2 regions of the Levilactobacillus sp. FUA 3915 genome follow, and region 2 is predicted to be linked to the other one. Evidence: predicted binding sites of a transcription regulator. Region 2 holds the regulator's gene; the other holds the start of a gene.

Region 1 (7,275 bases), 300 kb from region 2:
GATTCAGGCCAAAGACGTGGTGCCAGGGGACTTGGTCCTGCTAAAAGCCGGTGACCAGGTGCCAGCCGATGGCGTCGTGCTCCAGAGCACCAATTTAGCCGTAGACGAAGCCGTCTTAACCGGTGAAAGTGTGCCGGTCACGAAGGAAAAACTCGTGGACCCAGATGGCGCAACGGAAGCGCAACAAGTCTTTTCCGGAACCGCCGTCACGGCGGGAACGGCCATCGTTCAAGTCGTGACGACGGGGATGGCCACGGAACTGGGCCAAATTGCAGGGCTGTTGAACAAGACCAAGAAGCGGGCAACGCCACTGCAGGGCCGGCTGAACAAGCTGTCCGCGTGGCTGACGACCTTTGCCGTTTTAGGCGGCATGGTCATCTTTGCCCTCAGCATTTGGATGCAAAATCAGGGGCTGGCTGACAGCCTGATGATTGGGATTTCCCTGGCTGTGGCGGCCGTGCCAGAAACGCTGCCGATCATCGTGACCATTAGTTTGGCGCACGGTGTCAAGCGGATGGCCAAGCGTAACGCCATCATGCGCCGGGTGAATGCGGTGGAAACGATTGGTGGCGTCGACGTGATTGCCTCCGACAAGACGGGGACACTGACGCAAAATCAGATGACGATTACCCGTTACTGGACGCCCAACACGAAGAACGCCATGGCGGCGGACACGTTAACGCCGGCTGGTGAAAAGATGATGCGTTACCTGGGCCTGGCAACCAACGCCGAGATTCAAGAGGTCGCCGGTCAGGAACAGACGATGGGTGATCCCACGGAGCTGGCGATTGTACGCTGGTTAAAGGGGCACGACAAGAGCCGGCAACAGTTTGAAAAGCAAGCACCACGGCTGGCGGAAGATCCCTTTGACTCCACGAAAAAGACGATGGCGACGGTCCACCGGTTAGCGGATGGCCAACAGCTGGTCATCGTGAAGGGTGCCTTCGACCGGTTACCGGTGGCTTGGCAACCACAAGCCCTCGCCCAAGCCAAGGCCGTTCACGACCAATTTGGCCAGCAGGCCTTACGGGTCCTGTCGGTGGGCTACAAGGTGATGCCAGCGACGTCAACGCACGACTGGACGGAACTGACGAAGGACTTAACGTTTGCGGGGCTGGTGGGTATCATTGACCCGCCACGGCCAGAAGTGATTCCGGCTATTCGGGAAGCCAAACGTGCGGGGATCAAGCCGGTGATGATCACTGGGGACCACATGGTGACAGCCGAAGCCATTGCTAAGGAAATCGGCTTGCTGACACCGGGCCAACTGGTGATGTCAGGCGACGAGCTCCGGACGCTGACAGACGACGAGCTCGCCGCGCAGATTCAAGATATTGCGGTCTATGCGCGGGTATCGCCGACGGACAAGATTCGGATCGTTCAGGCGTGGCAAAATGCCGGCAAGACCGTGGCCATGACTGGGGATGGGGTCAACGATGCCCCCGCTCTGAAGGCCGCCGATGTCGGCATCGCCATGGGGATTACCGGCACGAAAGTCTCTAAGGGGGCCGCCGACATGGTCCTCACGGATGACAACTTTGCTACGATTATCTCCGCGGTCCGGGAAGGCCGGACGGTCTACCAGAACATTTTGAAGGCCGTCGAATTCCTGGTGGGCGTCAACTTTGCTCAAATCTTCCTGATGGTGGGCGCTGTCCTGATGGGCTGGGGCGCGCCGCTCTTGGCGGAACAACTCCTGCTGATCAACGTGTTAGCCGATGGCATTCCTGGGTTCTACATTTCCCGCGAACCGGGCGAAAAGGAAGCCATGGAACAGCCACCGGTGGCCAACGACGAAAGTCTCTTTGCGAGAGGCTTAGGCAGTCGCTTGGCAACCCGGGCGGTCACGTTTACCTTCCTGACGCTAGGCATCTACGCGATTGGCCGGTTCGGTCTCTCCGCGGGTCAAGCTACAATGGGGATGACGATGGTCTTCCTGGTGTTGGCAGTTGGTTCGATGGTCGACATTTACGCCATCAAGGACCGGCAACCACTGACGCGGCAAAGCCTCATGCGTAATCCCGTGCTAAACGGGGCGATGCTCCTGGCCATCGCGTTGGTGATTGCCATCGCGACGATTCCGGGCCTGCAAGGCATGTTCGGCCTGGTAAGCTTACCGGCCGTCGCCTGGTTGATCGTGATCCCAGGCATGTTTATCCCAACGATTGTGTTAGAAATTGCCAAACGTTGGCAACGCCGGTCCACGAACACGTGGATCGCAGAAATTGACTAGGGCAACACCGTAACTGAATGGGTCGCGCCAAGACGCTCACGCTACCGATAACTAACGATTACTTGGAGGAGTAAACGAGACGTTTGGAAGTTCGTGGAGGTCATGGTAAGACACATTCGGCAAGTAAGCTAAAGTCAAAGCATACGCCGCAACGTATGAATCGGTTGGATACAAAAATAACGGTCACCTCTTCGATAGAAATGAAGAGGTGACCGTTATTTGTTTGGTTTTATATAGTTTAACGTTTAGTAATTGTGATGGTCATCTATTAACCAGAGAGCAGGAACACATGAATGGGTGTGATCAGTGTCAGTGACCAGAGGCGGATCAACCTGCCCAGCTGTGTCGATGGCCTTAGCTGAGGTTTCCCACTCAGCTTAGCCCATGGGACGACCTTTGAGACCGATTCTCAGGCTCAAAGTCGAGGTGGAAGCCTGAGAATCAGGCTGGAACCGACCCCACAGCAGGGCAGGTTGAATCCGCCGCCGGGAACGAAACGAAATCACAACCCAGTTTTAAGCATAAGCGACGAGAGCGAGGCGGACGTAGCGCGCATTAATGTAAGCGTCCGGCCCAATCTGGTACCAGACCAGCTGTTGGTCATCCACGACGCGGCCACGAATATCCAGCGCCTCTCCATGGTCGAGCTGGCCAGCCGTTTCGCCATAAGGTTCGTGGTAAATGGACACGGCCTTGCCCGGCACGTAGTCGACCGTGCCGATCCGTTCAAAGGGTTCGGGATGCCACCGGTCGGGCTCGGGTAAGCCGAGGTCGATGAACTGGTGCTCCCGCCGCACGGTTTCCTTGGCCGACAACCATTGCTCACCACCGAGGTTATACCAAACGTCGCCGTTGGTCAGGGTGATGATCATGAACAAGCGCCACAGCGAATCCGTGGGGAACTGATACCTATAAGTCTGACCGTTGGGGCCATCAAAAACCTGATGGTCGGCCTGCAGGAAGACAAACTGGTGTACCCGCTGGACCATTTGCCAGGAATCCCGCCGGTAGTAGTAAACGACCTGCCCAGGGTGCTGGCTAAAGGTACCACGTTGTTGGCCCTGAGCCTGAAAGATGTGGTAGTTTTCAACGGAAGGTGGCGTCAACGAGAAGGCCGTGCCCAATCTCCCGCGAAGAATTCCGGGGAGTTCCAGTAACCGGCCGGTATCGTAATCGACCAGGTAGCTAATGATGGGTTGTCCCCAGTGCCGGACGTAGACCAGGGTAGTCAGTCCGTATTCTGAAATGTAGTCCTGGGTAAAGCCGTGCACGTCGCGCAGGGCGTACCCCGCAATTTTAGGAAAGCGAAAGTTGACCGGTTGGTTGAGCACGCCGGTGAGAACCAAGGCAGGCTGCAGCGGCTGATTTTGGTCATCCACTAATCGGACCACCAGGGTTGCCGCTACCTGAGAAGCCTTCGCAACCGGCTGGGGTGTGGCTGGTGGTGTCGGTGAGACGGGTGTTGGGGCTAAGGGCAGGGACGTGGCACGGGGTTCGGGTGCTTCTTGCGGAACCGGCGCGGGTTCAGGGCGCCGCCGCGTTTGGGCGTGGCGTGGTCGCCGTTTAGGGGCCCGCGTTGGTTCAATCACCCGTCGTAACCAGTCAAAAAAAGCCATGTCCTTTCACCTCCTGAAGTTTCCATTAAAATATTAGTCTATAGCTTACAGTATACCGCATTCTGCGGGTGCATTGCAGGTCCTTTTGCAAAACGCTTCCAGAGATTGATTAGGTAACAAAAAACGACGCCCCGCAAGTTGCGAGGCGCCGTTAAAAATGAAGTTACTTTTTATCCGTCGTTGGTTCGGCTGCTGCCGGTTGGGCAGTGTCCGTGTCAGCGGCTAAGACAATCTTGCCATCTTCAATTTTGGCCACGAGGTTCTTAACGTCCGCGTGATCCAGGTAGAAGTCCGCAATCCGGTCTTCGATCTCTTCTTGAATGACTCGCCGTAATGGCCGCGCGCCCATTGCTGGGTTGTAGCCCTTCGTCACGAGTTGTTCTTCGACGGGTGTCGTGACGTGGATGTGAAGGCCTTGGCCCGCAAGCATCTGGTTGACGTCACCAATCATTAAGTCAACAATGTGCATCAAGTTTTCCTTGCTGAGAGAGTTGAATTCAATGATGTCGTCGAATCGGTTCAAGAATTCTGGCTTGAAGTAAGCGGTCAGATTGCCCAGAACGGAGTGGGTCTTGCCCTCGGCGGCGGCACCGAAACCAACGTTGGCTTCAGCATCGCCGGTCCCGGCGTTACTGGTCATGATGATCAACGTATCCTTGAAGGAAACGGTCCGACCTTGAGAATCGGTCAACCGGCCGTCGTCAAGAATTTGTAAGAACATGTTCATGACGTCGGGGTGGGCCTTCTCAATTTCGTCCAGTAAGATCAAGGTGTACGGGTGCCGACGAACTTGTTCCGTCAGCTGACCGGCTTCTTCATAGCCGACATAGCCAGGTGGGGACCCGATCAATTTCGAAATGGAATGTGGTTCCATGTACTCAGACATGTCGAAGCGAATCATGGCCTCCTGGGAGCCGAAGAGTTCGTTAGCTAATTGCTTAGCTAATTCCGTCTTTCCAACACCAGTCGGACCAACGAAGAGGAAGGACCCGATTGGCCGGCCCGTGCCGTTCAACCCGATACGGTTCCGGCGGATAGCCCGCGCAACCTTGTCGACGGCTTCGTTTTGACCAATGACGTGCTTTTCCAAATCAGGGGAGAGGCTTTGCAGTTGATGTTGTTCCTTGGCTGCTAACTCACCCACGGGGATGGACGTCTTCTCTTCGACGATGTCCTGCATGTCCTTGACGGTAACCGTGGCCGACTGATTTTGATCAGCGGTCTTGGCGTTTTCCTTGGACTTCTCTAACTTCGTGACTTGATCACGGTAGTAGGCGGCCTTTTCGTAGTCTTCCTGCTTCAAGGCAGCCTGCTTCTGTTCCTCGGAACTCTTGATTTTTTCATCAATTGCCTTAGGATCAGCCACGTTGATCGTTAAGTTCTTCCGTGAACCGGCTTCATCCAATAGGTCAATGGCCTTGTCCGGTAAGAACCGGTCTTGGATGTAACGGTCAGACAGGCGAACGGCAGCCTCAATGGCGTCGTCCGTGTAGTGTACGTGGTGGTAATCTTCGTACTTCTTTTGGATGCCTTGTAAAATCTTGACGGCTTCATCGGCACTCGGCTCGTCAACCGTAACGGGTTGGAACCGGCGGGCGAGGGCTTGGTCCTTTTCAATATCTCTGTATTCATTTAAAGTCGTGGCCCCGATGAGTTGGAAGTCACCCCGAGCTAAGGCTGGCTTCAACACGTTACCAGCGTCCATGCCACCCTCAGCATTGCCGGCACCCATGATTTCATGGATTTCGTCAATAAAGAGGATGATGTCCGGATTACTCTGAACTTCCTTCATCAATTGTTGCATCCGTTGTTCAAATTGGCCCCGGATCCCAGTTCCTTGAACCAGGGAAACCACGTCCAATCGAATAATTTGTTTGTTGGCTAATTTTTGGGGAACGTTGCCTTCAACAATCCGTTCCGCAAGGCCTTCAATGACGGCCGTCTTCCCAACACCGGCTTCCCCAATTAAAACGGGGTTGTTCTTGGTCCGGCGATTGAGAATTTCGATGACTTGAGCCGTCTCTTTGTCACGCCCAATAACGGGGTCAACCTTGCCATCCTTAGCTAGTTTGGTCAGGTTCAGGCCATACTGACTGAGTAGGCCATTGCCGTTTCCTTGGTTACCAGCAGGTTGGGTTGGTTGACCAGGTTGCTGCGCACCGGATTGCCGGTAGTCAGCTTGGTCGTTGTTGCCGCCTTGCATTGCCCGGAAAATATCATCCAGGTTACCAAAGCCGAATGGATCTTGTGCCATACGGCCACCTCCATTTCCAGAATCGTTTTGTTGCTGCTTCAGCAGTTGATAACAATTTTGGCATAGGTCAACTTGTTGCCGCTGCCCATTTACACTCATGTAAAGGTGAATCGTTGCTTCATTGCGGTGGCAATTTTGACATAGCATCTTGTCGTCTCCTTTCTTGCCTGGAATTCTCGTGGGAAACCCACGCAGGTCTGTGTGAGAAAAGTTTTGACCTTTCTTGACCATTGACCACATTATACCGCGTTCGACCTGCCGTGCAAGTAATTTGTTTCGCGACAAAATCAGCGGTAGCGGTGGCATTTCCAGCGAACAATTTTATTTTAGCACTCTCGGTAGTAGAATGCTAAAATCGACTCCTGATTTTTCCTATTTTTCCCAAACCGTGGTGAAATTTGGTGCTGGCTTTTCGTTCCCGGCGGCGAATTCAAGGTGCCCGGCTATGGGGTCGGTTACAGCCGAAGGGCGGGCTTCCACCTCAACTTTGAGCCATAGGGCGGTCTCAAAGGTTGCCCCATGGGCTAGGCTGAGAAAGGACCTCAGCCAAGGCCATCGACACAGCCGGGCACCTTGATTCGCCTCTGGTCACTGACAGGGTGTACCAAAGTTAATGGTCGGTGGGTATATGTACATTCCCGGCGGTGAGCTCAAGCCAGTCTGTTGTGGGGAATATCCAGCCTGAGGGGCGGTCTTCCGCCTCGCCTATGAGCCCGGTGTTCTAGGTCGGGAAATGCACCCAACCAAGAACACCGACACAGCTGCCTGGCTTGGCTCACCTCTGGTCACTGACATTGAGCACAAAATTTTACTGCCGGTGGTGGTTACGATGTTCTATGTATACGCAGCCATGGAGCAAGTTAGTTGGGAGAGTGTCATGCGTTACTGGCTAGTTACTAAGATGCACAAGCTAAAGAAGGTGGCTAAGTGTTTTGTGGTAAGCCGTTAGTTCCATTGCTCAATGGCCGTTGAACTATTATAGGAGGGGCGACGGTTTGTTTGATTCTAAATTAGAGATGCGCGATAATTTACTTACTGCATGTCAATACAGAACTAAAGTGTTGAAATATCCTAAGTATCTGTCACAATAGTTGAAGCAAACCTATCGTGGTGATTGTAAAAGGTTAGCCATGATTGAGGTAATGTTTCAACGTGAGTGACCAGAGGCGGGT
Region 2 (7,275 bases):
GAGTCATATCGATGAACTGTTAAATGATTTACATCACCGCGAGTAATCGCAGGTGCTAGAAGGGCGTCGGTCGTTAATGACCGGGGTCCTTTTTCTGTGCGGTGGTGGTTAACGCGCACGACGACAACGTAATTCTGGGGTTTCCATTAGCCAGCAACCTTTTGTCTGTGGTAAACTATATGAGCTATGCATCTTAGGATTAATTAAAGCAACTTGATAGCCAAATGAGACGTGTTATTGCATGAATGCGGGACCAATTAGTCTGGACTGCAGGATTGGTGAAAATGGGTGGCTAATGTAAGCGACCAGAGGCGAATCAAAATTCCCGGCCGTGTCGATGCTCTTAGCTGAGCGATTTTCTCAGTTTAGAGCATGGGACGACCTTGGAGACTGGTGTCCTTCCAGGCTCCAAGGCGAGCTGGAAGACCGGGTCTCAGGCTGGAAGCGTTCCCCACAGCAGGGGGTTTTGAACCCGCCGCCGGAAGCGACTGGTTAGAGACCTTATTTTCACCAGTAACTAACACATAGAAATGAAATGGAGGAACCAGCATGGATGGGATTATCCCCCTGTATAAAGAACGCGGCATGACCAGCTTCGACTGTGTTGCCAAACTGCGTCACATTTTACACACAAAAAAAGTTGGCCACAGTGGCACACTGGACCCCAGCGTCGACGGTGTTTTGCCAATTTGTATTGGCTCAGCGACGAAGGTCGTTCCGTACCTGATGGCCTCCGGTAAAATGTACCGGGGAACCGTCACGTTAGGCTTTGCGACCACGACCGAAGATTTAGATGGTGAGGTCGTGGAGAAGCAATCGTTGACCACGCCGTTCACCTTTGAACAATTAACGGCTGCGACGGCGAAATTGACCGGGACTATTCAACAGACCCCGCCGATGTTTTCCGCGGTCAAGGTCAACGGGCGTAAGCTGTACGAGTACGCGCGTGCTGGTGAAACGGTTGAACGGCCCACGCGGACGATTACCGTCGACCATTTTACGTTGACTGATGCCGGGACCTTTGACGCCGACGCAGGAACCCAGACCGTGGCCTTTGAAGTGGCCTGCTCCAAGGGAACCTACGTCCGGACGCTGGCCGTTGACCTGGGTCGCCAACTTGGCGTGCCCGCAGTCATGGCCTCGTTGACGCGGCACAAGAGTGGAGGTTTTACCTTGGACCAGACGGTGACGTTGGATCAGGTAGCCGAAGCCATGGCCAATGAAGACTTGAGTCCCATCTTACGGCCAATCGACTATGCCTTGGCTGAATACCCACACGTGGCTCTGAGCGACCGTGTCTGGGCTTTAGTGAAGAACGGGGTCTTCCTGACAACGGAAGAGGTGGACGGCGCTACGGCACCGGAAATCGCCTTGACCTATCAAGGCGCGACCAAGTGTCTGTACCAGTGGTCTGAAGAAAAACAACAATATAAACCGCTAAAAATGTTTGCGGTGAACTAAGTTTTGAGAAGAGGAATTTCCAATGGAAGTTATTCACATACATCACCCCTTAGATGCACGTCAGATTCCCGATGAGCCGGTCGTCTTGGCCATGGGCTTTTTCGATGGCGTTCACCGGGGGCACCAGGCGGTCATCAACCGGGCGAAGGCGGTGGCACAAGCCAAGGGCGTCAAGCTAGCCGTCTTGACTTATGATCACCATCCAGCCCTGGTTTACCGGCCATTACAAGCGGATGATCAAAAATATTTGAGTCCCATCAAACGGAAGCTACAACAACTGGACCGTTTGGGCGTTGACCGGGTATTTTTAGTGAACTATACCGGTGATTTTGCTTCACAAACGCCCCAGGAGTTCGTTGACAACTACCTGGTCGGTTTTCACACGGTGGCCGCAGTAGCGGGCTTTGATCACACCTACGGCAAGAAGGACGTGGCCAACATGGACTTGTTGCCAGGCTACGCTCAGGGCCGTTTTGAGGTGGTTACCGTTCCCGAAGAGGCTAACGGCACGCAAAAGGTGAGCTCCAGCCATATTCGCGAAGCCATGAAGGCGGGAGACATTGACTTGGTTAACCAATTACTGGGCTATACCTACCGTTCGACCGGGCTGGTCGTTCACGGCGAGGCCCGTGGCCGGACAATTGGGTACCCAACAGCCAACGTGTTGGCGCCCCAGGACGAATGGATCCCCGGTATCGGTATCTATACGGCTCGGCTTAAGGTCGGCGCCATCTGGTACCCTGGGATGGTCTCTGTGGGGCGCAACGTGACCTTTGGGGATAACCGGCCCATCACGGTGGAAATGAACCTGTTGGACTTCCAGGGCGACCTGTACGGCGAACCCGTTGAGGTCGAATGGCACCACCGGCTTCGTGGCGAGGTCAAATTCGATGATGCGGATGGCTTAGTGGCCCAGTTGAAGCAGGACGAGGACGATACGCGGGCCTACTTCCAGCAACTAGCAGCGCACGAATCGTAACGGGCTAAACTAGTCTTTGTTGGCGCCTCCGGGCTGGTGAAAATAGGCCGTGACGCTGTGGGCGCACGTCTGGAGCCGAAGGGCGGTCTCCAGACTTACTTTGAGCCGAAGACCACGTCTCAAAGACAGCAGTTGCCTAAGCGGGAAACCCGCTAAGGCAACTCCCACGGCTGAGCCCATTTTCACCAACCCTGCGGCTAGCACTGGTTTGGACCGTGACACAGTCGTTTTTGAGTCCTGTGTCGTTGGTTGAAAGTAATGTTGGCCAGTGTAATTTGAAATTAACTTAATCATATTTCACAATAAATCGTGTCACGCACTTCCTGAAACCAGGTTGTGGCGTGGCATTTTTAATTTGTGCTCGGCTATTTTGACAAATTAATTGGGTGAATGTCGGGGACGTGTTACCATCTGGCGTGGTGATACTGGTGGTAACGGCTATTATTGGTTTAGGACCGGTTACCCTTAAAAATCACCAAAAATGGGTATTTTTCTCAGTAAATTCCAAAAATTAGCACTTAATAGCAACGATTGCTAAAAATTCTACCAGATTTCTTGACTTCAAAACCGGGTTTTGCTACATTATATATGTGTCTTAGCACTTGTGATGTTTGAGTGCTAAAAAAGGGGTGATTGTGATGCTTTCAGAAAGACAAATGATGATTCTGCGAGCCGTTGTCCGCGACTTTACTAACACTGGTGTGCCAGTGGGGTCCAAGACATTAGCCAAGCAGTTACCCATCCACGTAAGCTCAGCGACAATTCGTAACGAGCTGGCGGCGTTGGAGGAGCAGGGGCTCATTGAGAAAACCCACTCGTCTTCCGGTCGAATTCCTTCTGGCGAAGGTTACCGGTACTACGTCGACCACCTGGTTAAACCAGATCCGTTACGGCCCAACGATATGGACGTGATTCAGTCTTCGTTAGGCGGCGATTTCCATAAGATTGACGAAATTATTTCGCAATCGGCAACGATTTTGTCCAACCTGACCAGCTACACGGCCTTTACGTTGAAGCCTGAATTGAAGAACAGTCGTCTCAGTGGGTTCCGGTTAGTGCCACTCGGCAAGCGGCAAGTGATGGCCATCCTCGTCACCGATAGTGGTGACGTGGAGAACCAGACCTTCGACGTGAACGAGACGGTGACTGGCGACCAGCTTGAGGCGGTCGTCCGGTTGATTAATGATCAGCTGGTTGGTTTGACGTTGCCAGAAGTCTTACAGAAGTTACAAGCAGATATTCCGATGAAAATTGCCAATTATTTACAGAGTCCTGAGGGCTTCCTGGATATCTTTGGCGACGTGCTCACCCGGGCCGCACAAGAGCGGTTCTACGTGGGCGGTCGGCTCAACCTGTTGAACTTCTCACAGGACAGTGACGTGGATTCACTGAAGTCGTTGTATTCATTGATCGATAAGACCGATGACATTGCCAACGTCCTGGGGCAACCGAGTGATAAGATTTCCGTGCAAATTGGAAATGAAATGACCAACGATGCGCTCCGTAACTTCAGCTTGATCACCGCCACCTACGACGTCAACCAGCACGGCAAGGGTATGATCGCCATTCTGGGGCCAACCCGGATGCCATACTCACGGATGCTGGGAATTGTCGGTGCGTTTCGTGAAGAGCTCGCGAAAAAACTATTAGATTATTATCGGTTTTATGACGAGTAAAGAAAGGGAGGTTTTTTATCGTGGCTGACAAGCAACAACCATCCACTGATGATGAAACTGCGGCAAAGGCCGCCACTACTAAGCAAGACCCAGACAAGACTGAGCAAGGCACAGCAGCGGAACCCAAAGCCGCCGCTAAGCCAACCGTTACGGCTGAACAGTTAGCCGCCGTGCAAAAGAAGGTGGATGACTTCGAAGACAAGTATCTTCGGGCCGAGGCGGAAGTGCAGAACATGCAGGCGCGTTACCAAAAGGAACAAGCGTCGCTCATCAAGTATGATGGTCAGCAACTCGCGAAGGATGTGCTCCCCGTGATTGATAATTTGGAGCGAGCTTTAGCGGTTGAAGCGACCGATGATGCCAGCAAGCAGATCAAGAAGGGTGTTCAGATGACCTATGACCACATGGAAGACGCGCTGAAGCGTAACCACGTGACCGAGATCGAAGCACTGGGCAAACCATTTGATCCAACGTTACATCAGGCTGTTCAGTCCGTACCCGTTAGTGATGGACAAACGGCTGAAACAGTGGTTAACGTGCTGCAAAAGGGCTACCAATTGAAGGACCGGGTTCTCCGGCCGGCAATGGTTGTCGTGGCACAATAAATTTATAAATAAAAACTAAAAAAGAGGGAATTTTTGATGGCAAGTAACAAGATTATCGGAATTGACTTAGGGACGACGAACTCTGCTGTCGCCGTTCTCGAAGGTAGCACGCCTAAGATCATCGCGAACAAGGAAGGCGCCCGGACGACGCCATCCGTTGTCGCTTTTAAAGACGGCGAAACGCAAGTTGGTGAAGTGGCCAAGCGCCAAGCAATCACCAACCCTAACACCATTTCATCTATCAAGAGTCACATGGGTGAATCAGGTTTCAAGGAAACGATTGATGGCAAGGATTACACGCCAGAACAAGTTTCCGCAATGATTTTACAACACCTGAAATCATTCGCCGAAGATTACATTGGCGACACGGTTGACAAGGCCGTTATCACGGTCCCAGCTTACTTCAACGATGCCCAACGGCAAGCGACGAAGGATGCCGGTAAGATTGCTGGCTTGAACGTTGAACGGATCATCAACGAACCAACGGCCGCTGCTTTGGCTTACGGTTTGGACAAGCAAGACAAAGATGAAAAAGTCATGGTCTACGACCTTGGTGGTGGGACCTTTGATGTTTCCATCCTGGACTTAGGTGACGGTGTCTTCGATGTGCTCTCCACGAACGGGGATACGCATTTAGGTGGGGACGACTTTGACCAAAAGATCATGGACTGGTTGATTGCCGGCTTCAAGGACGAAAACGGTGTCGACTTATCCAAGGATAAGATGGCTGTTCAACGGTTAAAGGACGCTGCTGAAAAGGCCAAGAAGGACCTTTCTGGTGTGACTGAAGCCTCAATCAGCTTGCCATTTATCTCCGCTGGCGACAACGGCCCCTTGCACTTGGAAAAGAGCTTGAGCCGTGCTAAGTTCAACGAATTGACTGCTGACCTGGTTGAAAAGACCCGGATCCCCGTTGAAAATGCGTTGAAGGATGCTGACTTACAAGCTAGCGACGTTGACGTTGTCATCTTAAACGGTGGTTCTACGCGGATTCCAGCCGTGCAAGAAGCTGTACAAAAGTGGACGGGTAAGGAACCTAACCACTCCATCAACCCTGATGAAGCCGTTGCTTTAGGTGCCGCCGTTCAAGGTGGGGTCATCACCGGTGATGTGAAGGACGTTGTTTTACTTGATGTGACGCCATTATCCTTGGGTATCGAAACCATGGGTGGGGTCTTCACCAAGTTGATCGACCGGAACACGACCATTCCTACCAGCAAGTCACAAGTCTTCTCAACTGCTGCTGACAACCAACCAGCCGTTGATATCCATGTCTTACAAGGTGAACGGCCAATGGCTGCTGACAACAAGACGTTGGGTAACTTCCAACTCGCTGACATTCCAGCTGCCCCTCGTGGTGTTCCTCAAATCCAAGTAACGTTCGATATCGACAAGAACGGGATCGTTAACGTTTCTGCCAAGGATATGGGAACAAACAAGGAACAAAAGATTACCATCAAGAGCTCCGACGGCCTGTCTGACGACGAAGTTGAAAAGATGATGAAGGAAGCTAAGGAAAACGAAGCTGCCGACAAGCAACGTAAGGAAGAAGTCGACACTAAGAACGAAGTCGACCAATTACTCTTCCAGACCGACAAGACGTTGAAAGACGTTAAGGGTAAGGTCTCTGACGATGAAATCAAGAAGGCTGAAGATGCCCGCGATGCTCTGAAGAAAGCCCAAGAAGCAAACAACTTGGACGACATGAAGAGCAAGAAGGACGACCTGAACAAGATCATCCAGGACCTCTCCGTCAAGTTATACCAACAAGCACAACAGGCACAACAAGCACAAGGTGCTGACGGCGCTGCTGCTGGCCAAGCTAGCGGTGATGCTAAGAGCGATGGTAAGGATGACGATACCGTTGACGGTGACTTCCACGAAGTTAACGACGACGATAAGAAGTAATCTTACCGTCAGTGTGTAAGCAGAAAGTCAGAGTCCGTGGGGCTTTGGCTTTTTGTTTCGAGTATGCTATTCTTACTAGAGGATGTTTTAACAGCTGAATCGGTTGTACCGAGTCTAGTTAGCGAACGACGCTAGTAACGGAAATATCGGAATTGATTGGGAGGAAAAAGATGGCGGAAACGGACTTATATGGCGTACTGGGCGTCGCAAAGGATGCCAGCCAAGCAGAAATTAAAAAGGCCTATCGCAAATTGTCAAAGAAGTATCACCCGGACTTGAATAAGGCCCCTGATGCGGCGGAGAAATTCAAGGCCGTGCAGGATGCCTATGACGTTTTGGGTGACGAGCAGAAGCGGTCTAACTATGATCAATATGGTTCCGCTGATGGCGCACAAGGCGGTTTCGGTGGTTTTGGCAGCGGTCAACAGGGTGGCTTCGGCGGCTTTGGTGGCGGCGGTGGTTTCGACGACATCTTTAACCAATTCTTTGGTGGCGGTGGCGGGCAACGTAACCCGAACGCCCCACGGCCAGGTCGGGACCTGCAATACCAAATGGACTTGAAGTTTGAAGAAGCCATCTTTGGGAAGAAGACCAAGATCAAGTATACTCGTGAAGCCCAATGCCACACCTGTGGCGGGAACGGCGC

The links. The regulator HrcA, encoded in region 2, represses chaperone genes, less so after heat shock. The targets are predictions, from matches to a motif close to TTAGCACTCNNNNNNNNNGAGTGCTAA.
Region 1: a site for HrcA is predicted at 6,430-6,456, ahead of ACEPST_RS10680 (ATP-dependent Clp protease ATP-binding subunit). Genes of this name have one in related genera too.

The regions. Positions count from the first base shown of each region.
Region 1 is NZ_CP168704.1:2,303,509-2,310,783, forward strand. Features, by position in the region: gene ACEPST_RS10670 (cation-translocating P-type ATPase) at 1-2,233, shown strand, start outside; gene ACEPST_RS10675 (MucBP domain-containing protein) at 2,749-3,849, opposite strand; gene ACEPST_RS10680 (ATP-dependent Clp protease ATP-binding subunit) at 4,013-6,250, opposite strand.
Region 2 is NZ_CP168704.1:2,606,726-2,614,000, forward strand. Features, by position in the region: gene rbfA (30S ribosome-binding factor RbfA) at 1-46, shown strand, start outside; gene truB (tRNA pseudouridine(55) synthase TruB) at 550-1,461, shown strand; gene ribF (riboflavin biosynthesis protein RibF) at 1,484-2,440, shown strand; gene hrcA (heat-inducible transcriptional repressor HrcA) at 3,079-4,116, shown strand; gene grpE (nucleotide exchange factor GrpE) at 4,137-4,721, shown strand; gene dnaK (molecular chaperone DnaK) at 4,758-6,629, shown strand; gene dnaJ (molecular chaperone DnaJ) at 6,800-7,275, shown strand, end outside.